DNA from 3 places in the Cupriavidus sp. SZY C1 genome. Region 1 is predicted to be linked to each of the others. Evidence: predicted binding sites of a transcription regulator. Region 1 holds the regulator's gene; each other region holds the start of a gene.

Region 1 (7,900 bases):
GGGTCGTCACGGGTGCCATTCGGTCAGCAACTGGTGCACCGCCTCGGGCGTGGGCAGCGTGGCCAGGCCCTCGCGCATTTCGCGGTCCGAGAGCAACTGCGCGATTTCCGAAAGGATTTCCAGATGCTGTTGGGTGGCCTGTTCGGGCACCAGCAGGAAGATCAGCAGCGACACGGGCTTGCCGTCGGGCGATTCGAACGGAATCGGCTCGGCCAGGCGCATGAAGCCGGCCAGCGGCTGTTTGAGCCCCTTGATGCGGCCGTGCGGAATGGCCACGCCGGCGCCCAGGCCGGTGGAGCCCAGCGACTCGCGCGCAAACAGGTTGTCCGTCACGGTGGCCCGGGCAACGCCATGGTTGTTCTCGAACAGGAGCCCGGCTTGCTCGAAGACCCGCTTCTTGCTGGTGACGGTGACGTCGAGATGGATGTTGCCGGGTGGCAGCAATTTGGCCAAACGATTCATGGGCGATGCACGAGAAGTCAGGGTGGCGATGCGGCGTGTCGTCGCCGTCCCGCCGGAATGGGGCAATTCAGGATTCGAGTGCTATGGACGCCCGCATTGGAGCGTCCGGCCATTATAGAGCAGGGCCACAGCGCGCTTGTGCACTGCAGCGCCGGCGTCGCGGTGGTTGCCGTCGACGAACCGGCCGGTTAGCCCACCCGGCTGCCCGCCGCGCCGCCGGCTGATCGCCATGCGGCATGCGGTGCGGTACACCGGGACCGTTCTGCCTGTCGTTCTTGTATGGCGCAGCATACACCGAGCGGCGCCGGATGCGAACACCCCGGCTGCCGGGGCGCGCCGGACGTGGCGCCAAGGTAACGCGGCACGCGCGGCCGGGACATCAAAAAAGCCGCGCAGATGCGCGGCTTTGCTCTCTTCCTATCAGTCCTCTCGGGGACGCTCGCGTCCGCCTCAAGGGGCAGTCGGGTTTGCCAGCCTATTGTTGCTGCAGCTGGGCGGCGGCCATCTGGTACTTGACCGCCTCGCGGTCATGTCCCTGCACCCGGTCCTTGTAGCGGATCACCTGACGGTCGAGCTTGTCGACCAGACAGTCGATCGCGGCGTACAGGTCTTCATGGTGCGCTTCGACGAAGATGTCCTTGCCCTTGAGATGCAGATTGATTTCCGCGTACTGACGCCTGTCCTTTTCCTTGTGGTTGTCGACCGATAGCAGCACGCTCACGCCAATGACCTGATCGAAATGCCTGACAATTCGCTCCAGTTTCGTTTCCACATACTCACGCAGCGGCGGCGTGATGTCGAGGTGGTGTCCACTGATCTTGAAGTTCATAGCGCTTCTCCTTCTGAAAGAGCCGCACCAGGCAGGCGGTTGCGGCTCGGCTACAAAGACTTGCGGAGATTCACTGCGGGGATCTTCAGCGCTTCGCGGTATTTGGCCACCGTGCGGCGTGCGACCACAAAGCCCTGTTCGCCCAGCAATTCGGCGATGCGGCTGTCGGAAAGAGGATTCCTGGGGTCTTCGGCTCCTATCAGTTGCTTGATCAGCGCGCGGATCGCCGTGGATGAGGCCGCGCCGCCCGTCTCGGTGGAGACGTGGCTGCCAAAGAAGTACTTCAACTCGAAAGTACCCATCGGCGTGGCCATGTATTTGTTCGTCGTCACCCGGGAAATGGTCGACTCATGTAAACCGAGTGTATCGGCTATTTCCCGCAAAACCAAGGGTCGCATCGCTATTTCGCCGTGCGAAAAAAAGTTCTTCTGACGCTCCACAATTGCCTGCGCCACCCGCAGGATCGTGTCGAATCGCTGCTGGATGTTCTTGATGAGCCACCGCGCTTCCTGCAGCTTCTGCTGCAGCCCGGCCGCCCCGGCCTCGCCCTTCGCGCCGCGCAGGATCTGCGCGTACATGTCGTTGATCCGCAGCCGCGGCATCACGTCGGGGTTCAACTGGGCGATCCAGCCGCTGCCGCTCTTGCGCACGAACACGTCCGGCACCACGAAATCCGCTTCAGGACGACTGTACGCATGTCCCGGGTACGGCGCCAGCGAACGGATCAGCTCGTGCGCGGCCTTCAAAGCTATTTCGTCCACCTGGAGCGCTTTCTTAAGCCGCGTGTAGTCGCGCACGGCCAGCAGTTCCAGGTGCTGGTTGACGATGGTCAGGGCCAGCTCGCGCTGCGGGTGCTGCAGCCGCTTCAGTTGCAGGCTCAGGCATTCCGCGGCATTGCGGGCGCCCACGCCAGGCGGGTCGAAGCTCTGCAGCAGCGTCAGCATCGCGTGCACTTCATCGTGTTCGAACTCGAGTTCTTCAGGAAGTTCGCTGCAGATTTCCTCGAGTGACGCACTCAGGTAGCCGTCGTCGTCCAGCGATTCGATCAGGAAGATGGCCAGGCCCTTGTCGCGCGCCGAGATCTTGAGGGGCGTCAATTGCTCCATCAGGTATTCGCGCAGCGTGGGATCCGCGTCGCGCAACTGCATCGGCGTCTTCTCGTCCTCGTCGCCCTGCGGGCGGCGCGCGAAGTCGTCCAGGCTCCAGTCGTTGCCGTAGTCCTCGCTGCCCGAATCGCCAAAACCCTCGTCCTCGCTGCCAGCGGCGCGATCGGTGCGGTCGTCGCCGTTGGCCTGGGGCTCGGCGGGAGCCGGCGCCGGGGCGCTCTGCAGGTTGACGGACCCGTCCGCGGCCACCCGCAGCGGGCTTTCGATCCAGTCGTTCTCGCGTTCGAGCAGCGGGTTTTCCGTGAGGGCCTGTTCCACCTCCTGCTGGAGTTCGAGCGTGGAAAGCTGCAGCAACCGAATCGATTGCTGCAGTTGCGGCGTCAGGGCCAGATGCTGGGAGAGTCGGAGCTGAAGCGAAGGTTTCATGCGACCTATTCTATGCGCATCTTTCCGTTGTTGGAACGGAATTTGCTAGAACCTATCGTTTCGGCTTCGCTGATCGGAAACGGCTTTGGAAAAGCCGTGTGCAGGTGCGGTAAAAATGACCTGCGGGCGGCGCGGGGCCGCGCTTTACATGCGGAAATTCTCGCCCAGGTAGACGCGCCGGACCGACTCGTTGGCGATGATTTCCTCGGGCTGGCCGGCCGCCAGCACGGTGCCTTCGCTGATGATGTACGCGTGGTCGCAGATGCCCAGCGTCTCGCGCACGTTGTGGTCGGTGATCAGCACGCCGATGTTGCGCGCCTTCAGGAAGCTGACGATGCGCTGGATCTCGCCCACGGCAATCGGGTCCACACCGGCGAACGGCTCGTCCAGCAGGATGAAGCGCGGCGACGACGCCAGCGCCCGGGCGATTTCCACGCGCCGCCGCTCGCCGCCGGACAGCGACAGCGCCGGGTTGTTGCGCAGGTGGGCAATCTGCAGGTCGTCGAGCAGCGAATCGAGCCGGCGCTCGATTTCGGCCTTGGACAGCGGCTTGCCGTTGTCGACCTGCAGTTCCAGCACCGCGCGGATGTTTTCCTCGACGTTGAGCTTGCGGAACACCGACGCTTCCTGCGGCAGGTACGACAGCCCCATGCGGGCGCGCTCGTGGATCGCCAGGCCGCTGATGTGCACGTCGTCCAGCACGATGTCGCCTTCGTCCAGCGCCACCAGCCCCACGATCATGTAGAACGACGTGGTCTTGCCCGCGCCGTTGGGGCCGAGCAGGCCCACCACCTCGCCGCTCTTCACGTCGAGCGACACGTCCTTGACCACGGTGCGCGTGCCGTAGCGCTTCTTCAGGTGGCGCACGACCAGCGTGCTGCTGTCGGTGCGGACGGCCGATGCGGAGGACGGGGCGGCGGCGGCGAGCGTGGCGGTATCGTTCATCAGGGACTGGCTGGTCAATCGTTAGGGCTTGGCGGGCGTGGCCGACGGCCGCAGGTCGAGCTGCGGGCCGGCCGCGGCGGGCGCGCTGGCATCGGTGCGCGGCGACAGCACCGCGCGCACGCGGCCTGACGGGTTGCCGGCGGTCGTGTTGTTGTCGCCGCCCGTGGCCGTGTAGTACTCGTTGCGGCTGTCGTAGGTGATGACCGCGCCGCGGATCTCGTCGATGATCTTCGCGCCCGCGCCGGACACGCGCGCCGCGCGGGCATGGCCGATCAGCTTGTTGACCTCCGACTTGCCGTCGTATTCGATGCGGTCGCCCCAGCCGTCGATGTACTCGTCCACGCCGTCGCGCTTCTGGCGGATGTACGCCTGGCGGCCCGGCTTGGCGGTGGCGATGGCGTACTGGTAGCCCTCGGGGTCGGTGCGCAGCTCGGCGGCGTCCGACTTCAGCACCATCGTGCCCTTGGTCAGCACCACGTTGCCGGTGAGCGTGTAGATCTGCTTGACGTCATCGTAGCTGGCGTTGTCGGCCTCCAGCACCAGCGGCTTGCCCTGGTCCGCGCGTTCGGCAAAGGCCGGCGCGGCCAGCGTCAGGCCGATGGCGGCAAGGGCGCCCAGCAGGGCGGGCGCGAGGCGGCGACAGGACGATGTCGTCAGGGATGCGGTCATGTTTGGCGAATGATGAGATGAAGACGGCGACCAGGGCGCGCCGCCGCGTGGGCGGCTGCCGGCGTCACTGGGTCCTGGTCTGCCCCTGCGGCGGGTTCATGATGATCGTGCCGCGTACGTTGCCCAGCAATTGTACTTCGCGGGTGACGTTGTTGAAGATCATGCCGTTGGCGGTCATGACCGACGGGCCGCGCGTCAGCTCCACGGCCTTGTCGGTCTTGACGATGTCGTCGTTGACCAGCAACTGGAAGTATTGCGAGGCGGCGGTCATGCGCGGGTCCTTGGACGGATCGGCGCCGGCCTGCCGGATGACGAAGGCGTTGCCGTACAGGTCGATCACCGACCCCTCGGCGTTCATCACGCCGCGGTCGGAATTGGCCGTCACGGGCGGCCGGTCGGCCTCGTACGAGCGCATGGCCGGCGTGGTCACCTCGTAGGTCTGGTCGTCCTCGAAATGGATCATCCTGACGCCGGTGAAGCGCAGCTTGGTGGATCCGTCCTCGGCCAGCTCGGTGGCCGAGAAGCGCTCCATCCAGTAGTCGGGCTCGTGGCGCTTGGCGCGCGACTGCTCGGCGTCCTCGCGCGGGGAGTTCAGCTGCACGAGCCAGAACGTGCTGCCGGCGACGATGGCCATTAGCAGCAGCGGCAGCAGCCGCATGACCATTCCGGTGAGTCTGGACAGGAAGTCCGGCATCGTTCAGATGACCTTGGCGCGCGTCAGGTCATGGATATGGAGCGCGCCCACCAGGCGGCCGTCGCCATCGACGACCAGTAGCTGGTTGATGCGGTTCGTTTCCATGATCTGCACGGCTTCCACGGCCAACTGGTCCTGGTTCACCGTGCGCGGGTTATGGTGCATGACGTCCCCGATCGGCACGGTCTTCCAGTCGCGCGGGGTTTCCAGCAGGCGGCGCAGGTCGCCGTCGGTGAACACGCCGATGGCGCGGCCATCGGGGTCCACCACGGCCGTCATGGCCATGCCCTTGCGCGTGATTTCCATCAGCGCCTGGGCCAGCGGCGTGCTTTCGCGCACCTCGGGTACCGCGTTGCCGGTGCGCATGACGTCGCGCACGTGGGTCAGCAGCTTGCGGCCCAGCGCGCCGCCTGGATGGGAGCGGGCGAAATCCTCCTCGCCAAAGCCGCGCGCGTCGAGCACGGCCACCGCCAGCGCGTCGCCCAGGGCCAGCGCGGCCGTGGTGCTGGCCGTGGGGGCCAGGTTCAACGGGCAGGCTTCCTGCGCGACGGCGCCGTCCAGGTGGGCGTCCGACAGCTTGGCCAGGTTCGACCCGGCATTGCCGGTGATCGAGATCAAGCCGGCGCCGATGCGCTTGACGATCGGCACGATCGACAGCAACTCGGCGGTCTCGCCCGAGTTCGAGAACGCGATCAGCACGTCGTCGCGCGTGATCATGCCCAGGTCGCCGTGGCTGGCCTCGGCCGGGTGGACGAAGAACGACGGCGTGCCGGTGGAGGCCAGCGTGGCGGCCACCTTGCGGCCGATGTGGCCGGACTTGCCGATGCCGGAGACCACCACGCGCCCGGTGCAGCCGAGAATCATCTCGACCGCCTTGGTGAACGCGGGCGTCAGCCGGCCGGCCAGCGCCGAAACGGCGTCGGCCTCGATCTGGAGGGTGTGGCGAGCGAGCGCGAGTGCTCGATCCGCATCGAAATTGGCTATCATGGCGCTGGAGTATACCAACGAATGCGATGGCGTCTGGCCCGGCGATCCGCCCGGCCGCCATGACGACCGCCGCGCTTGCCGTCTCTTGCCGGCGGGGTGCCGATGCCGGCTCAGGCGCGTGCCCGGCCGGTGTTTCCAAAGCCTGCCGAATGCATTCTCCGCTGGAACTGACCCTCGTGCTGCTGGCCGCCGCCGTCTTCGGCGTGGTGGCGTTCCGCATGCTGCAACTGCCGCCCATGCTGGGCTACCTGGCGGTGGGCATCCTGATCGGCCCGCACGCGCTGGGCCTGGCCAGCGACACCGGCCAGACCAAGTACCTGGCCGAATTCGGCGTGGTCTTCCTGATGTTCTCGATCGGCCTGGAGTTCAGCCTGAGCAAGCTGCGGGCGATGAAGCGGCTGGTGTTCGGGCTGGGCGGGTCGCAGGTGGCGCTGTCGATGCTGGCGGTGGTGCCCGCGAGCTGGCTGTTCAACTGGCTGTTCCCGCTGTCCTGGCAGGCGTCGGTGGCGCTGGGCGGGGCGCTGGCCATGTCGTCGACGGCCATCGTCGTCAAGATGCTGTCCGAGCGGATGGAGCTGGAAAGCGAGCACGGCCGCAACATCATCAGCGTGCTGCTGTTCCAGGATCTGGCCGTGGTGCCGCTGCTGATCATCATCCCGGCCCTGTCGCGCGATCCGGGCGACCTGGCCGCCGCGCTGGGCCTGGCCACGGTCAAGATCGTCGTGGCGCTGAGCCTGATCTTCTTCGTGGGGCAGCGCCTGATGAGCCGCTGGTTCCACATCGTGGCGGCGCGCCGGTCGCAGGAACTGTTCATGCTGAACCTGCTGCTGGTGACGCTGGGCATGGCGGCGCTGACCGAGCGGCTGGGCCTGTCGATGGCGCTGGGCGCGTTCATGGCCGGCATGCTGATCTCCGAGACGCCTTACCGCCACCAGGTGGAAGAAGACATCAAGCCGTTCCGCGACGTGCTGCTGGGCCTGTTCTTCGTCACCATCGGCATGCTGCTGAACGTGCGCGTGGTGTTCGACCACGTCTGGCTGGTGCTGGGCCTGCTGGTCATCCCCATCGTGTTCAAGCTGGTGCTGATCACCGGGCTGGCGCGGCTGTTCGGCTCGCGCCAGGGGGTGGCCATCCGCACGGGCCTGGGGCTGGCGCAGGCCGGCGAGTTCGGGTTCGTGCTGCTGAACCAGATCGACGGCATGGGGCTGGTGGACCCGGTGCTGATCCAGGTGATCCTGGCGTCGATGCTGCTGTCGATGCTGGCCGCGCCGTTTCTGATCCAGTACAGCGACGCCATCGTGCTGCGCTTTGCCGCCAACGAATGGCTGATGCAGTCGCTGAACATGACGCGCATTGCCGCCCAGAGCCTGCAGACCGAGAAGCACGCGATCATCTGCGGCTACGGCCGCAGCGGCCAGAACCTGGCGCACATGCTGGAGCGGGAGGGCATCAACTACGTGGCGCTGGACCTGGACCCGGACCGCGTACGCGAGGCCGCCGCCGCCGGCGATACCGTGGTCTATGGCGACGCCGGCCGGCGCGAATCGCTGATCGCGGCCGGTATCCACCGGGCGGCGCTGGTCGTGGTGACCTACGCCAACACGCCGTCGGCCGTGAAAGTGCTCCATCACGTGCAGGAACTGGAGCCCGCCATGCCGGTGATCGTCCGGACCGTGGACGATTCGGAGCTGGACACCCTGCAGAAGGCCGGCGCCACCGAGGTGGTGCCCGAGATCATCGAGGGCAGCCTGATGCTGGCGTCCCACGCGCTGGTGCTGCTGG
Region 2 (7,900 bases), on a different contig from region 1:
TAGGTGTGCTCCAGCCCGATCACGTCGTCCACGTTCGGGTACTTCGGCAGCAGTTCGGCCTTGATGCGCCGGACCGCGTGGTCCACCACGCCGGCCACGCACTGCACGGTCTGCGTGATCGCCAGGATGTTGCGGGTGCCCACCGAGCCGTCCGGGTTGCGGAAGCCCTCGAACGTATAGCCCTCCAGCGGCGGCAGCGGCGCGGGCAGGCGGGTGCCAACCGGCAGGTCGGTCAGGCCGGGCGCCACCGGCATCTCGATGGTGCGCTCGTTGACCCAGCTGCCGCGCGGCAGGTCCTGCAGCGCGTAGCCGATGGTCACGTCGTAGCGCGTCACCGCGTCGCCCTTCTTCAGGTCGACCAGCGCCACCTTGTGGCCCTGCGGCACGCGCTCCACGAGCGTCAGCCCGCACGGGAACACGGTGCCGGCCGGCAGGCCGCCGTCGTTGGCCACGATGGCGACGTTGTCGTTGGGATGGATGCGGATGTACAGCGGCGGACGCTGCTCCGCGGCCTGGGCGTTCTGTACCGACAGGTCCGACATGATGGGGATTCCTTTTATTGGGGGTGCTTCAGTTCGACGCGGCGGATGTCCTTGACGATCACCAGGTAGCTCAGCACGGTAACCAGGGCGTTGATGCCCACGAAGACCAGCGCGCCGTTGAACGAGCCCGTGGCGCTCAGGATATAGCCGATCACGATCGGCGTCACGATGCCGGCGATGTTGCCGAAGGTGTTGAAGATGCTGCCGGCCAGGCCGATCACTTCCTTGGGCGCCGTATCGGCCACCACGGCCCAGCCCAGCGCGCCGATGCCCTTGCCGAAGAACGCCAGCGCCATGATGCCGACCACCAGCCACTCGGCGTCCACGTAGTTGCAGGCCACCATCGACACCGACAGCAGCATGCCGGCCACGATCGGCACCTTGCGGGCCACGGTCAGCGAATGGCCGCGGCGCAGCAGCGTGTCCGAGATCACGCCGCCCAGCACGCCGCCCAGGAACCCGCAGATGGCCGGCAGCGACGCCACGAAGCCGGCCTTCAGGATCGACATGCCGCGCGCCTGCACCAGGTACACCGGGAACCACGTGAGGAAGAAGTACGTCAGCACGTTGATGCAGTACTGGCCCAGGTACACGCCGGCCAGCATGCGGTTGGTCAGCAGCTGCCGCGCGTAGAACCAGCCGGCCGGGTTGGCGGCCTTGCCGGCCTTGCTGGCCTCGTCGCCCTCGCCCATGTGAATCAGGCCGCCGCCCTGCGTGATGTGGTCGAGTTCGGCCTGGTTCACACCGGGGTGCGTGGCCGGGCTGCGCATGACCTTGAGCCAGACCAGCGCCAGCAGCATGCCCATGATGCCCATCCACAGGTAGACGTGGTGCCAGCCCCAGCTATGGACGATCCAGGCCATCAGCGGCGTAAAGACCACGGCGGCAAAGTACTGCGCGGCGTTGAAGATGGCCGATGCCGTGCCGCGCTCGGCGGTCGGGAACCAGCTTGCCACCACCTTGGCGTTGGCCGGGAACGCCGGCGATTCGGCCAGCCCCACGGCAAAGCGCAGCGCGAACAGCACGCTGATGGCCTGCCCGATGCTGGCAAACACGCCAATCCAGCCCTGCAGCAGCGTGAAGAACGACCACAGGAAGATGCTGAACGCGTAGATGCGGCGCGCGCCGAAGCGGTCGAGCAGCCAGCCGCCCGGGATCTGCGCCATCACATAGGCCCAGCTGAAGGCCGAGAAGATATAGCCCATCTGCACGGCCGAAAAGCCGAACTCCTCGCGCATGGCGGGGCCGGTGATGGACAGCGTGGCACGATCCGCGTAGTTGATCGTCGTCACGATGAAGATCAGGGCGAGAATCCAGTAGCGGACGTTGGTGCGGCGGGCGCCCGAGGCGGCGGCGCTGGTGGTGGGTGTTACGTTCATCTGGGTCTCCGCACAGCCGGCGGACCAGGATGCGGGAATGCGTCGGGACCGGCGTGTGATATGTCGTCGTACGACCAGAATTATAGAGACGCGGTTCCTTCCACCACAGTGCGCGTTTACCCTGACGTGGTGCACGGCGCCGTCTTCCGGTGCATCGGCCGAAGTGCCGACCTTTCAATCAGCTTGCGGGTTTGCGGGGATTTGATGCACACCACCGTCGCCCTGCCCGCCCGCGCCCAGACACCCGAAACGCCACCCGAATGTCTGCCAGGTACCGGGGTTTTCCCTTGGTTGGCGCCGTACCGCTTGCACGCCCCCAGGGTTAGTTGTACGATGACTTATCTCGAAACATCACAACGATGGAACGAGTACAGGCACCGGCCTTGTTCCACACCCAACCCACCATTCGCCATGTGGCGACCAGGAAGAGCGACATGACTACACCGCAAGAACTGAAGCAGATTATCTCGGAAGGCCTGCTCTCGTTTCCCATCACCGACTTTGACGCGCAAGGCAACTTCCGCGCCGACACCTACGCCGCCCGCCTGGAATGGCTGGCCCCGTACGGCGCCTCGGCCCTGTTCGCCGCTGGCGGCACCGGTGAATTCTTCTCGCTGACGCAGCAGGACTATTCGAACGTGATCCGCACTGCGGTGGAAACCTGCCGTGGCAAGGTGCCCATCCTGGCCGGCGCCGGCGGCCCGACCCGCGTGGCCATCGAGTACGCCAAGGAAGCCGAGCGCCTGGGCGCCCACGGCATCCTGCTGATGCCGCACTACCTGACCGAGGCCAGCGAAGACGGCATCGCCAACCACATCGAAGAGGTCTGCAAGGCCACCAAGTGCGGCGTGATCGTCTACAACCGTGCCAACTCGCGCATCGGCGCCGACCTGCTGGCCAAGGTTGTCGACAAGTGCCCGAACCTGATCGGCTTCAAGGACGGCGTGGGTGACATCGAGGCCATGGTCCGCGTGCGCCGCAAGCTCGGCGACCGCCTGGCCTACCTGGGCGGCCTGCCCACCGCCGAAGTCTACGCCGCTGCCTACAAGGCGCTGGGCGTGCCGGTGTACTCGTCGGCCGTGTTCAACTTCATCCCGAAGACCGCGATGGAGTTCTACCGTGCCGTGGCCGCCAACGACGAAGCCACGATCGGCCGCCTGATCGACGACTTCTTCCTGCCTTACCTGGACATCCGCAACCGCAAGCATGGCTACGCCGTGTCGATCGTCAAGGCCGGCGCCAAGCTGGTGGGCCACGATGCCGGCCCCGTGCGCGCGCCGCTGACCGACCTGACCGAGGAAGAAATGGGCAAGCTGGACGTCCTGATCAAGAAGCTCGGTTCGCAATAAGCCGGACTGCGCTACCGCCAAAAGCCGACCTTCGGGTCGGCTTTTTCATGCCCCGCCGCTGCGCGACCTGCCCCGCCAGCGGGCGCGCGTGCGCCATTCTGGCGCTTTGACGATACGTGCGGGCGTGTCCGGGCTGGCCCGAAACCTGCTGTACCCCGCACCGAAGAGTAGAAGCGTTCAACCGCCCCCTCCCTGGCCGGGCGGCAGGAAATTGCTCTTGATTGTCCGCGCCGAGTGCCGGAGATCGAGAGCCCTGCCGGGCCCTGCCTCCGCCGTCGGCCGGCCCGTTCACCTTTCCTGAACCCCGGAACGACATGATCGACACCACCCTCCCCCTCCACGAACTGGACCGCGAAGCGCGCATGGGCGCGCACGGCCACGAGACCGACGCGCGCGAGATCCGCCGCATCGACCTGTCCGACTTCGCGCGCCGCAAGGCGGTGATCGCCGACCAGCTCTGGCAGGCGGCCACCGACATCGGCTTCTTCCAGCTCGACAACCACGGCATCGACCTGGCCGCCGTGCGCGAGGCGTTTGCGATGACCGAGCGCTTCTTCGCGCTGCCGGAGCCCGTCAAGGCCAGGTATCCGCTGCAGAAGGCCAACAACGCCGGCTGGGAATCGCGCGCGCAGGTGCGGCCGTCCACGGGCACGCCGGACCAGAAGGAGTCGTACCAGGTCACGCGCCCGCACATGGCGGCGCTGTGGCCGTCTGAGGATGAACTGGCCGGCTTCCGGGCGACGATGCTGGCCTTCGAGCGACAGTGTTGGCACGTCGGCATGAAGGTGCTGTCCTGCTTTGCCGACCGGCTCGGCTTCGACAGCGAATTCTTCACGCGCGCCCACGACCCGGCCGCGCCCGACTACCAGAGCACGCTGCGGCTGCTGCACTACTACGCGATCCCGGCCGAAGCCCAGGACAAGCTCGACCTGTGGCGGGCGGGCGCCCATACCGATTTCGACTGCCTGACGCTGCTGTTCCAGCGCCAGGGCCAGGGCGGCCTGCAGGTGTGTCCGGGCAAGGAGATGGACGCGCAGGCGTGGACGCCGATCCCGCCCGACGAGGACGTGATCACCTGCAACATCGGCGACATGCTGATGCGCTGGAGCGACGACCAGCTACCGTCGAACTTCCACCGTGTGCGCAACCCAGCCCCGGGCGAGTACATGGGGCCGCGCTACAGCCTCGCGTTCTTCTGCCAGGCCAACCGCGACGCGCGGATCGAGGGGCCGGCGAAGCGGTATCCGCCCATCACGGCCGGCGATTTCCTGCGCCAGCGCGTGGCGGCCAACTTCAAGACGTACTGAGCCGCCCGGCCCAACAAAAAACCCCACGCTCTCGCGAACGTGGGGTTTCAAGCCACCCGGTACCGGCGGGCCGGTATCGGGCAGGCGACTTCCAAAGGGATCGGGCTATCAGGCCGCGGCGTCCTTCAGCTTCTTCAGCGGACGGACCTTGACCTTGACGCTGGCCGGCTTGGCCGGGAACCAACGCTCTTCACCGGTGAACGGGTCCTTGCCGAAGCGCTTCTTCTTGGCCGGCACTTGCTGGGCGGTCACCTTCAGCAGGCCCGGCAGCGTGAATTCGCCGGCGCCCTTCTTGTTCAGCGCGCTGACGATGGTGTTTTCGAGATGGGCCAGCACCGACTTCACGGCCTTGGCTTCGAGCTGGGTTTGCGCTACCAGGTGAGCGACCAGGCTCGACTTGTTGAAGGTGTCCTTCAGCGGCTTCATGGTCGGCGTGGCAGCCGGCGCAGCCTTCTTGGCCGGAGCGGCGGCCTTCTTAGCGGCAGCCTTCACGGGTGCCTTGGTTGCTGCGGCCTTCTTGGCAGCAGGCTTGGTTGCAGTCTTCGCGGTCGGTTTCGCTTTGGTCGCCATATCTGGATGTACGAGAGTTGAAGATTGAAGTCCCGGCCGATTCGCCCGCACGCTGCAAGCATCGCTGCATGGCGATTCGTGCTGGCCGGCACGCACTGAATCATAGCGGAAACCGCCAGAAGTAAAGGGGTTTTCTCACATGCGGCAGGTCAAACCAAGTGAAAACCCCGGGTTTTGTCGCTGGTTTGCGTCAGCACCAACGCTGCGAAGCGCCACGTCCCCCCACTTTCGCGCTTCGCCCACGCGCCGCACGCGTCCGGAACGGGCGTGTTCAGTGCGCGTGCGCGGCCACCGCATCGCGCGTGCCACGCGCCAGGCCCAGCGCGAAAGCGGTCTCCGCCACCAGGAAAAGCGGGCCCACGAGCAGGCCCATGATGTCGTCGACAAAGGCCGGCTTGCGTCCTTCGAAGTAGTGGCCGACGAACTGGATGACCCATCCGGCCACGAACAGGCCGATGCCCGTGGCCAGCCAGGGCGGCGTGGAAAACGCGGCAATGCAGGCCCCGGCCCAGACGAACACGGCCAGGATCGCGGCCATCGCCACGCCAAAGCCGAACGACAGCCGCAGGTAGAACAGGCACGCCAGCACGTACACGACGATGGCCGGCGTCACGAACAGCGCGCCGTCGCCCAACGGCATGACCGGCCGCCCGAGCAGCGCGGTAACCGCCAGCACGATCATCGGGATACCGATGAAATGGGTGAATACGTTGCGCGCATCGCGGTGGTACGCGGCGTACTGGGCAAGATGATCGATCAGGGTTTTCACGGGGACGTCTCCGGTGGATGGCCGGTGTTCCGGCCTGTTTTCCCAGGGCCGCCGCGCGATGCCGCGATGCCGCGAAACCACGCCGCCGACCCGGTTTTGATGTGGATTTATATTAGTGAGACACCGCGCGCTCGGGAAGAGGACTTCCCCGCCATTCGAGCCGCCCCACTAAATCACCCCAAAGCCGCCATGCGTGCCATCGACGAAATTCCCGCCCTCTCCGCCGACCAGCGCGATGCCTGGCTGCGGCGCATCGGCATCCACGCCGTGCCGCCGCCGACGCTGGCCACGCTGGACGCACTGATCGCCGCCCACCTGGCGCACCTGCCCTTCGAGAACCTGACGCCGCTGGTGGGCTGGCGCGTCGACATCGAGCCGCCCGCCGTGTTCGACAAGCTCGTGCGCCAAGGCCGCGGCGGCTACTGTTTCGAACTGAACACGCTGTTCTGCGCCGGGCTGAAGTCGCTGGGCTACACGGCCGTGCCGCTGGCGGCGCGCGTGCGCTGGAACGTGCCCGACGAACGGCCGACCGGGCTCTCGCACATGCTGCTGCGGGTGGAGGTGGCGCACGAGAGCTACGTGGCGGACGTCGGCTTTGGCGGGCCCACGCCGGACCGCGCACTGCCGCTGTCGCTGCCGATCCCGCCCGCGGCCGGCGTTGCGTCGCCGTACCGGCTGCGCCCGCCCCCGGCCGATGCCGCTGGCACCGGCTTTCATTGCTACGACCTTGCGGTGCGCGATCCGGACGCCGGAGACGCTGACGATGCAGACACGTGGCGTGTGCTGTACCGCTTCGACCTGACCCCGCAGCCCCGGATCGACTACGTGGCGCGCAACTGGTTCGTGTCGACGCATCCGGACAGCCACTTCACGCGCACGCTGATCGCCGCCCGCACGGAGGCGGACGGTACGCGGCTGGCCCTTGGCAACGCCACGCTGACCGAGCGCCCGCCCGGCGGCACGGTGCGCCGCACGGTGCTGGCCAGTGCCGGCGACGCCATCGACGTGCTGGCCGGCCGCTTCGGCATCCACCTGGACGACGCGCTGCGTGCCGCGCTGGCCGCCCGGCTGCCGGCGGTGCTGGCGGCACCCTGACGCCCGCCCGATTCCGCGCTGCGGCACGCGCCATGCATCGCGTGAATTGCCGGCAGAAAGTTTGCTGATACCGGCCCCGGCGGGCCGGCCCGGCTGTGGACTGAGGGGGTGCGGCTGCCCATAATGTCCCGGCCAATCCACGATTCCGGCCGGCGGCACGTACCGCCGGCCATCCTTTCAGGAGACATCCCATGTCGTTGTTCGATCTGTCGGGCAAGGTTGCCGTCATCACCGGATCCTCGCGCGGTATCGGCCGCGCCATCGCCGAGCAAATGGCCGTCCAGGGCGCCAAGGTCGTCATCTCGTCGCGCAAGATCGAGGCGTGCCAGGAAGTGGCCGATGCCATCAACGCGCAGCACGGCGCCGGCACCGCGCTGGCCGTGGCGGCCAACATCTCGTCGAAAGAGGCGCTCCAGCACCTGGTGGACGAGGCCAACCGCACCTTCGGCAAGGTGGACGTGCTGGTCTGCAATGCCGCGTCCAACCCCTACTACGGGCCGATGAGCGGCGTGTCGGACGAGCAGTTCCGCAAGGTGCTGGACAACAACGTGATCTCGAACCACTGGCTGATCCAGATGGTGGCGCCGCAGATGATCGAGCGCAAGGAGGGTTCGATCATCATCGTGTCGTCGATCGGCGGCCTGCGCGGGTCGCCCACGATTGGCGTCTACAACGTCTCCAAGGCCGCCGATTTCCAGCTGGCGCGCAACCTGGCCGTGGAGTTCGGGCCGCACAACGTGCGCGTGAACTGCATCGCCCCGGGGCTGATCAAGACCGACTTTGCCAAGGCGCTGTGGGACGACCCGGTGCGCTACAAGCAGTCCACCGAGAACGCGCCGCTGCGCCGCATCGGCGAGCCGGTGGAGATTGCCGGCGCGGCGTGCTTCCT
Region 3 (7,900 bases), on a different contig from region 1:
GGCCCAGGCTGGTCGGCAGCGTGCGGTAGATCCGGTATTCGACGTCGCGGTCGAAGCGCAGGCGCCGTTCGGCGGCGCGGCCGGTGGGCTCGGTGCCGTGTTCGGCATAGTCGCGCAGCACGTCGGGGTCCCAGACCTGGAAGTTGCGCTTGGCCTGGAAGTGAGTCCAGACCGATTCGGCATCGGGCCAGTGCGTGCGGCGCTTTTTCGTCACCGCCGCCGGGCTGGGTTTCTCGTCCAGCCCCAGCACCTGCGACGCCCGCAGCAGCGACGCCCGCCAGCCGGCGATGATCGGCGAATCGAGCATGACCACGCCGCGCACATGCCGGGGATCGCGCAGTGCCGCCATCAGCGACAGAAAGCCGCCCAGCGAATGGCCGACCAGCCAGACCTTGCGCGGATCGTCGCCGCCGCGACGGGCCTGCGCCATCTCGCGCAACAGTTCCTCGACGAGGTTCGGCCATTCGCGCGTGACCGGCAGGCGCGGGTCGTGGCCGTAGCGCTCGACCGCGCGGATCTCGAATTCATCTTCGAGCGCGCCGAACAGCTTGCGGTAGGTCGGCACGGGGAAGCCGTTGGCATGGGAGAACAGCAGGAGGTCGCGCATGGGGGCGATGGCGTCGGGAAGATAAGGATCGCCGCAGAGTGTAATGCCGCGCCCGCGCCGTTCGGGGCCCCCGCCCCGTCCGGCGCGTAGGGGAATCCTTCTACCCGCCGGGCGTCGGCCGCCGGCCGCCCTACCGCTCGCGGCGCGCGCGCACCGGCTGGCCCCAGCGGTCCACGTCATCGCGGGCCAGCGGAAATTCGGCCGGCTGGGTGGCGTCCCACTCGGGGTTGCTGATTTCGCCAAAGACCTGCCGCAGGCGATGGCCCCAGGTGTCGCGGATCATCCGGAAGTAGGCGTTCTTCTCGTCGATGTTGACAAAGCGCGTCACGCGCAGCGAATCGGTCTCGTAGACCAGCAGGTCCAGCGGCAGGCCCACCGAGATATTCGACTTCAGCGTCGAATCCATCGAGATCAGCGCGCACTTGGCGCCCTCGCCCAGCGGCAGCGACGGCGACACCACGCGGTCGACGATCGGCTTGCCGTACTTGGCCTCGCCAATCTGGAAATAGCAGGTCTCGGGCGTGGCCTCGACGAAGTTGCCCGCCGCGTAGATGTTGAACAGCCGGTGGCGCTCGCCACGGATCTGGCCGCCAAAGATCATGCTGACGTTGAAGTCGATGCCGGCCTCGCGCAGCGCGTGGGCGTCGCGCTTGTGCACGGCGCGCACGGCGTCGCCGACGATGGAGGCGGCCTCGAACATATCGCGGGCCGTCCAGAGCGACCGATTCTCGTCGCGCGCCTCGGCCAGCAACTGGCGCACCGACTGGCTGATGGCCAGGTTGCCGGCCGTCATCAGCACCAGCACGCGGTCGCCCGGTTCCTCGAAGACGGTCATCTTGCGGGCCGTGGAAATGGCGTCCACGCCGGCGTTGGTGCGGGAATCGGACAGGAATACCAGGCCGGCATCGAGCCGCATGGCTACGCAATACGTCATGAGTATCAATGGTTGGCGACGGCAAGCTTGCATTCTAGCCGGTCGCGGAAATGGGGAAGCCCTAGGGGTCAAGCGTTTGAACGGCGCGCGGACATTCTGCCCGGCGCCCGCCCCCGGAGCGGGCGGAACAACCGTCAGGAAACGGGCGTGATCGAGATATCGACTTCCAGCGTCTCGCCGGCGCCGCCTTCCAGGATGCCCCGGATCGGTGCGGCCGACGCGTAGTCGCGCCCCACGGCAAGCCGCACATGGCGCGCGTCCGTCACACAACGGTGCGTGACGTCGATGCTGCACCACAGGCCCTGCGCCGCGTCCAGGCAGACGTCGGCCCAGGCGTGGCTGGCCAGCGCCGTGGCGGCCGGGTCGTAGAAGTAACCGCTGACATAGCGCGCCGGGATGCCGAGCGCCCGGCAGGCCGCCACCATCACCTGGGCCTGGTCCTGGCAGACGCCGCTGCCTTCGCGGAACGCCTCGGCGGCCGACGTGCCGACATGGGTCGTATTGGCCTGGTAGCGCACCCGGTCGGCAATGCCGCCGGCCAGTGCCACCAGCGCCGGGGCGTCGTGGCCGGCCGCCAGGTACGGTGCGGCGAACGCGCGCATGTCGGCCGGCGCCTCGGTCAGTGGCGTGCCGGCCATGAAGTAGAGCGGCGACACGCGCGACTCGCCAGGCACAGGCACATCGACGAATGCGCGGTGGTCGCCACCTTCGCCCGCCGTCACCTCCACCTCGCCCGACGCCGCGATGGCGATCGTATGGGCCGGGCCCGTCATCGTGAAGTTGTGGACGATGTTGCCAAAGCCGTCGCGCGCCTCGGACAGGTTGCCCGGCGCCGAAAGCTGCCACGTCTCGACCGACTGCAGCGGCCCCGAACGCGGCGCCAGCCGCAGCTCATGCACGCTGCGGCGGACCGCTTCGGTGTATCGGTAGACGGTGTTGTGGTGGATCTTGTATTTCACGTTGCGTATCGCGCACATGGCACGCCTTGCCGCCCTGCCGGCCAGCGACGTGGCGTGCCCGGCACCCGGGTCGCGCTCAGGCCGCCAGCAGCGGCACCAGGAAGTCCTGGCTGATGCCGTTGCCCAGGTCGCCGATGCGTTCGAGGAAGCTGGTCAGGAAGGCGTGCAGCCCGACGGCAAAGATGTCGTCGATGCGCGCGTATTTGAGGTCGGCGTGGAGTTTACCAGCCTGGCGCTCGGTCTCGGCCGACTGCTGGTTGCGCACCAGCGCCAGGATCGCCACCACCTCGTCCAGGCTGGACACCAGCGAGCGCGGCATGTCCGGCCGCAGGATCAGCAGCTCGGCCACGCGCTGCGGCGTGATGACGGCACGGTAGATCTTGCGGTAGACCTCGAAGCCCGAGACCGACCGCAGCACGGCGGCCCAGTGGTAGAAGTCGTTCTGCTCGCGGTTCGGGTCCAGGTCGCCGTGCTCGCGCGCCGACGCCTGGAACTTGACGTCGAGGATCCGCGCCGTGTTGTCGGCCCGCTCCAGGAACGTGCCCAGCCGCATGAAGTGGAACGCGTCGTCCTTGAGCATCGTGCCGAACTGCACGCCGCGCGCCAGGTGCGAGCGGAACTTGACCCATTCGAAGAAGCGCGACGGGTCGTCGCGCAGTTCGCCATCGGCGATCATGCGCTGGACGTCCAGCCACGTGGTGTTGATGGTCTCCCAGACCTCGGTCGTCAGCGACCCGCGCACCGCCCGCGCGTTCTCGCGCGCCGCGCGCAGGCAGCTCATGATCGACGACGGGTTGGTCATGTCGCGCACCATGAAGTCGATCACGTCGTCGCGGTGCAGCAGCCCGTACTTGTGGTCGTAGGCGCGGGTCAGCTCGGAGATGTCGAGCATCGCCCACCAGCCCTGCTCGGCCACCTCGGCCGACTGCGGCAGCAGCGAGGTCTGGTAGTTGACGTCGAGCATCCGCGCGGTGTTTTCCGCGCGCTCGGTGTAGCGGGCCATCCAGAACAGGTGGTCGGCGGTGCGGCTCAGCATGGCAGGTTCTCCCGGCGGTCGGCGGTCATGGATCAGCGCTCCAGCACCCAGGTGTCCTTGGTGCCGCCGCCCTGCGACGAATTCACCACCAGCGACCCCTCGCGCAGCGCCACGCGCGTCAGGCCGCCGGGCACCATGCGTACCTCCTTGCCCGACAGCACGAACGGCCGCAGGTCGATGTGGCGCGGCGCGATGCCCGATTCCACATAGGTCGGGCACGTGGACAGCGCCAGCGTGGGTTGCGCGATGTACTGCTCGGGGCGGGCCTTCACGACTTCGCGGAACTGGTCGATCTCGGCCTTCGTGGCCGCCGGCCCCACCAGCATGCCGTAGCCGCCCGCGCCGTGCGTTTCCTTGACCACGAGGTCGGCCATGTGGTCCAGCACGTACTGCAGGTCGTCCGGCCGCCGGCACATGTAGGTCGGCACGTTGGACAGGATCGCCTCCTCGCCCAGGTAGAAGCGGATCATGTCCGGCACGTACGGATAGATCGACTTGTCGTCGGCCACGCCCGTGCCGATGGCGTTGCAGATGGTCACGTTGCCGGCCCGGTAGACCGACAGCAGCCCGGCGGCGCCAAGCGCCGAGTCCGGCCGGAACACCAGCGGGTCCAGGAAGTCGTCGTCCACGCGGCGGTAGATCACGTCGATGCGCTGCGGGCCCTGCGTGGTGCGCATGTACAGGTGGTCGTCGTCGACGAACAGGTCGCTGCCTTCCACCAGCTCCACGCCCATCTGCTGGGCCAGGAAGGCGTGCTCGAAGTAGGCGGAGTTGTACATGCCCGGCGTGAGCACGACCACGGTGGGATCGGCGATGTTCTGCGGCGACACGCTGCGCAGCATGTCGAGCAGCAGGTCCGGGTAGTGGGCCACGGGCGCCACCCGGTTGCGCGCGAACAGGTCCGGGAACAACCGCATCATCATCTTGCGGTTTTCCAGCATGTATGACACGCCGGACGGCACGCGCAGGTTGTCCTCCAGTACGTAGAACTCGCCCTCGCCGGCGCGCACTACGTCGATGCCGGCCACATGGGCGTAGATGTCGCGCGGCACGTCGATGCCGAGCATCTCGGGCCGGTACTGGGCGTTGTTGTAGATCTGGTCCGGCGGGATCACGCCCGCGCGAATGATGTCCTGCCCGTGGTAGATGTCGTGGATGAACCGGTTCAGCGCCGCCACGCGCTGGCGCAGGCCGCGCTCCAGCGTGGCCCATTCGCTGGCCGGGAACACGCGCGGGATCACGTCGAACGGAATGGTCCGCTCGGTGCCGCTGTTGGACTCGTCCTTGTCGCCGTAGACCGCGAACGTGATGCCCACCCGGCGAAAGATCAGGTCGGCCTCGGCACGCTTGTTGTCCATCGTCGCCGCCGACTGCCGGCCCAGCCAGTCGGCAAAGCTCCGGTAATGGGGCCGCACCGCGCCCTGCGGCAACGCCTGCCCGGCCTCGATGGCCGGCACCGTGCCGTCCTCCCGCCCTTCCAGCATCTCGTCGAAAAACCGCGCCGCCATGATGGCCGCTCCTTCGTGGATGTGGGCGCCCGCCGCCCGGGCCGTGCCGCCAGCCAGCTACCGGTCCCGTCCCGCACGGCCATACCGCCAGCCGCCCTTGTTATCGATGCCTCGTCGAGTCGACGCTTGAAGCATATCCGTACCGGCCAAACCCGCAAGGGGCATGCATCTGGCAGGGTTGGGGGTACGCGGAACGGTTTAGCAAGATGCGCGCCAGGGGGTGGGGGTGGCAGGCCCTACGGCCTGGCTTGCTCCCCTCTCCCGCACGACACCGAATCCGGCGGACACTTGGTCAAGATGTCCTGCACCAGCGCCTCGGGCGGGCGGCGGATGTCCAGCACCAGCGCGTCGTGCGGTTCTTCGAGCGTGTCGAACTGGCTCTGCAGCAGCGCCGGGTTGAAGAAATGGTCCGAGCGGACCGACAGCCGGCTGCCGATCGTTGCCGCATCGCCCTTCATGAACACGAACGTCACGCCGCCGTCGGGCGGGGTCAGGCGGTCGCGGTAGGCCTGGCGCAGCGCGGAGCAGGTGAACACGTGGGTCCGGCCTTCGGCGCGGGCGGTGTCGATGGCCGCGCGCATGGCGTCCAGCCACGGCCAGCGGTCTTCGTCGGTCAGCGGCACGCCGGCGTGCATCTTGGCCTTGTTGGCCTCGCTGTGGAAGCTGTCGGCGTCATGAAAGCCGCAGTGCAGTTGCTGCGCCAGCAACTGGCCGACCGTGGTCTTGCCGCTGCGGAAACGCCCATCAGGATATAGATCATGTCTGCTCCATCGAACATGGTGTCGGGTGGTGTTGCCACCCTTGTCGGTAGCCGCCGGCCACGTGCGACGCGGCACGGCGGTGCCCCGGCACGCCCTGGCCGGGGAATACGAAGTTTCTGAAGAAAGCCGGCGCCTGACGGCGCCTATTGTGCGACGGCGGCGCCCGTTTGGACAGCCGCGTCGGCCTCGGACAGGTCCAGCGCGCTGCCGCCCTCCTCGGCGATGCGGGCGTGGCGTCGGAACAGGCCGAACAACCCGCGACCCATGCTGAAATCCGCGAACGGGTCGGCCGGTGCCGGCGCGGCCGGACGGGCCGCGAACGCCTGCTGCGCGGCGGCGTCGCCCACCAGTTCGAGCGTGCCGGCCACCGCATCGACGCGGATGATGTCGCCGTCACGCACGCGCGCCAGCGGGCCACCGGCCAGCGCCTCGGGGCCGACGTGGATCACGGCCGGCACCTTGCCGGACGCGCCGGACATGCGCCCGTCGGTCACCAGCGCCACCTTGTGGCCCGCATCCTGGAGCGCGCCCAGCGCCGGCGTCAGCCGATGCAGTTCGGGCATGCCATTGGCATTCGGCCCCTGAAAGCGCACCACGGCCACGACGTCGCGGTTCAACTCGTCGGCCTCGAAGGCGGCCTGCAGCGCCTCTTGCGAATCGAAGACGCGCGCCGGCGCCTCGACCACGCGGTGTTCGTCGGACACGGCCGAGACCTTGATCACGCCGCGTCCGAGGTTGCCGGCCATCAGCCGCAGCCCGCCCTCGGCCGAGAACGGCGCCGACGCGGGCGCCAGCACGGCGGTATCGCCGCTCGTGGTAGGCCCGTCGCGCCAGCGCAGCTTGCCGTCGGTCATGACCGGTTCCTCGGTATAGCGGGCCAGCCCGCGCCCGACCACGGTGTTGACGTCCTCGTGCAGCAGCCCGGCGTCCAGCAGTTGCCCGATCACGAAGGCCACGCCGCCGGCCGCGTGGAAGTGGTTCACATCGGCCGACCCGTTGGGATAGACCCGCGCCAGCAGCGGCGTCACGGCCGAGAGCTGGTCGAAGTCGTTCCAGTCGATCAGGATGCCGGCCGCCCGCGCCATGGCGACCAGGTGAATCGTATGGTTGGTCGACCCGCCCGTGGCCAGCAGGCCCACCATGGCGTTGACGATGGCGCGCTCGTCGACGATCTGCGCCAGCGGCGTGTACTCGCGCCCGCGGGCAATCAGCGCCAGCGCCCGCTGGGCCGCCGCCGTGGTCAGCGCATCGCGCAGGCCGCTGTCCGGATGCACGAACGCCGCGCCCGGCATGTGCAGGCCCATGACTTCCATCAGGAACTGGTTGCTGTTGGCGGTACCGTAGAACGTGCAGGTACCCGCGCCGTGGTAGGCCGCGCATTCGGCCTCCAGCAGCGCATCCCGGCCCACCTGGCCCGTGGCGTAGAGCTGCCGCACGCGCGCCTTTTCCTTGTTCGACAGGCCCGACGCCATGGGCCCGGCCGGCACGAAGACGACCGGCAGGTGGCCGAACTGGAGCGCGCCCATCAGCAGGCCGGGCACGATCTTGTCGCAGACGCCCAGCATCAGCGCGGCATCGAACGTGTTGTGCGACAGCGCCACGGCGGTACCCATGGCGATGGCGTCGCGCGAGAACAGCGACAGCTCCATGCCGGCATTGCCCTGCGTGATGCCGTCGCACATGGCCGGCACCCCGCCCGCCACCTGCGCCACGGCGCCCACGGCACGGGCGGCCTCACGGATCACGGCCGGGTAGCGCTCGTACGGCTGGTGCGCCGACAGCATGTCGTTGTAGGCGGTGACGATGCCGAGGTTCGGCGCATGCTCGACGCGCAGCTTGAGCTTGTCGTCGGCCGGCAGCGCCGCATAGCCATGGGCAAGGTTGGCGCACGACATGCCGCGCAGCGGCCCGAGGTCCTGCTGCGCGCGCGCGCAGCGCGCCAGGTAGGCGGCGCGGCTGGTGCGGCTACGTTCGATGATGCGCTGGGTCACGGCCGAGATTTCGGCGCGGACATTGCCACTGGCGGCTTGGGTCATGGCGGAATGGGTCCTCGTGGGGCGATCCGGACGGGCAGTCAATGCAGGCGGCAGGCCGT

What was found. Region 1 encodes sigma-54, which starts transcription at its own class of promoters, with help from an activator protein. Its sites were predicted from a motif close to TGGCANGNAANCTGCTTT; they were not measured.
Region 2: the regulator sigma-54 is predicted to act here: its motif matches at 3,405-3,422, upstream of QTN24_RS07505 (isopenicillin N synthase family dioxygenase).
Region 3: the regulator sigma-54 is predicted to act here: its motif matches at 5,243-5,260, upstream of QTN24_RS15935 (circularly permuted type 2 ATP-grasp protein).

The regions. Positions count from the first base shown of each region.
Region 1 covers NZ_JAUANU010000007.1:96,329-104,228, forward strand. Annotated here, with positions in the region: gene ptsN (PTS IIA-like nitrogen regulatory protein PtsN) at 7-462, opposite strand; gene hpf (ribosome hibernation-promoting factor, HPF/YfiA family) at 938-1,291, opposite strand; gene QTN24_RS13120 (RNA polymerase factor sigma-54) at 1,342-2,823, opposite strand; gene lptB (LPS export ABC transporter ATP-binding protein) at 2,968-3,768, opposite strand; gene lptA (lipopolysaccharide transport periplasmic protein LptA) at 3,790-4,437, opposite strand; gene lptC (LPS export ABC transporter periplasmic protein LptC) at 4,502-5,131, opposite strand; gene QTN24_RS13140 (SIS domain-containing protein) at 5,135-6,118, opposite strand; gene QTN24_RS13145 (monovalent cation:proton antiporter-2 (CPA2) family protein) at 6,268-7,900, shown strand, end outside.
Region 2 covers NZ_JAUANU010000003.1:263,114-271,013, reverse strand. Annotated here, with positions in the region: gene garD (galactarate dehydratase) at 1-542, opposite strand, end outside; gene QTN24_RS07515 (MFS transporter) at 557-1,921, opposite strand; gene kdgD (5-dehydro-4-deoxyglucarate dehydratase) at 2,356-3,270, shown strand; gene QTN24_RS07505 (isopenicillin N synthase family dioxygenase) at 3,585-4,577, shown strand; gene QTN24_RS07500 (HU family DNA-binding protein) at 4,686-5,147, opposite strand; gene QTN24_RS07495 (DUF962 domain-containing protein) at 5,419-5,916, opposite strand; gene QTN24_RS07490 (arylamine N-acetyltransferase family protein) at 6,106-7,011, shown strand; gene QTN24_RS07485 (SDR family oxidoreductase) at 7,203-7,900, shown strand, end outside.
Region 3 covers NZ_JAUANU010000009.1:164,668-172,567, forward strand. Annotated here, with positions in the region: gene QTN24_RS15915 (alpha/beta hydrolase) at 1-607, opposite strand, end outside; gene QTN24_RS15920 (peptidase) at 738-1,541, opposite strand; gene QTN24_RS15925 (transglutaminase N-terminal domain-containing protein) at 1,676-2,500, opposite strand; gene QTN24_RS15930 (alpha-E domain-containing protein) at 2,577-3,536, opposite strand; gene QTN24_RS15935 (circularly permuted type 2 ATP-grasp protein) at 3,569-5,044, opposite strand; partial or broken gene QTN24_RS15940 (gluconokinase) at 5,281-5,804, opposite strand; gene edd (phosphogluconate dehydratase) at 5,949-7,841, opposite strand.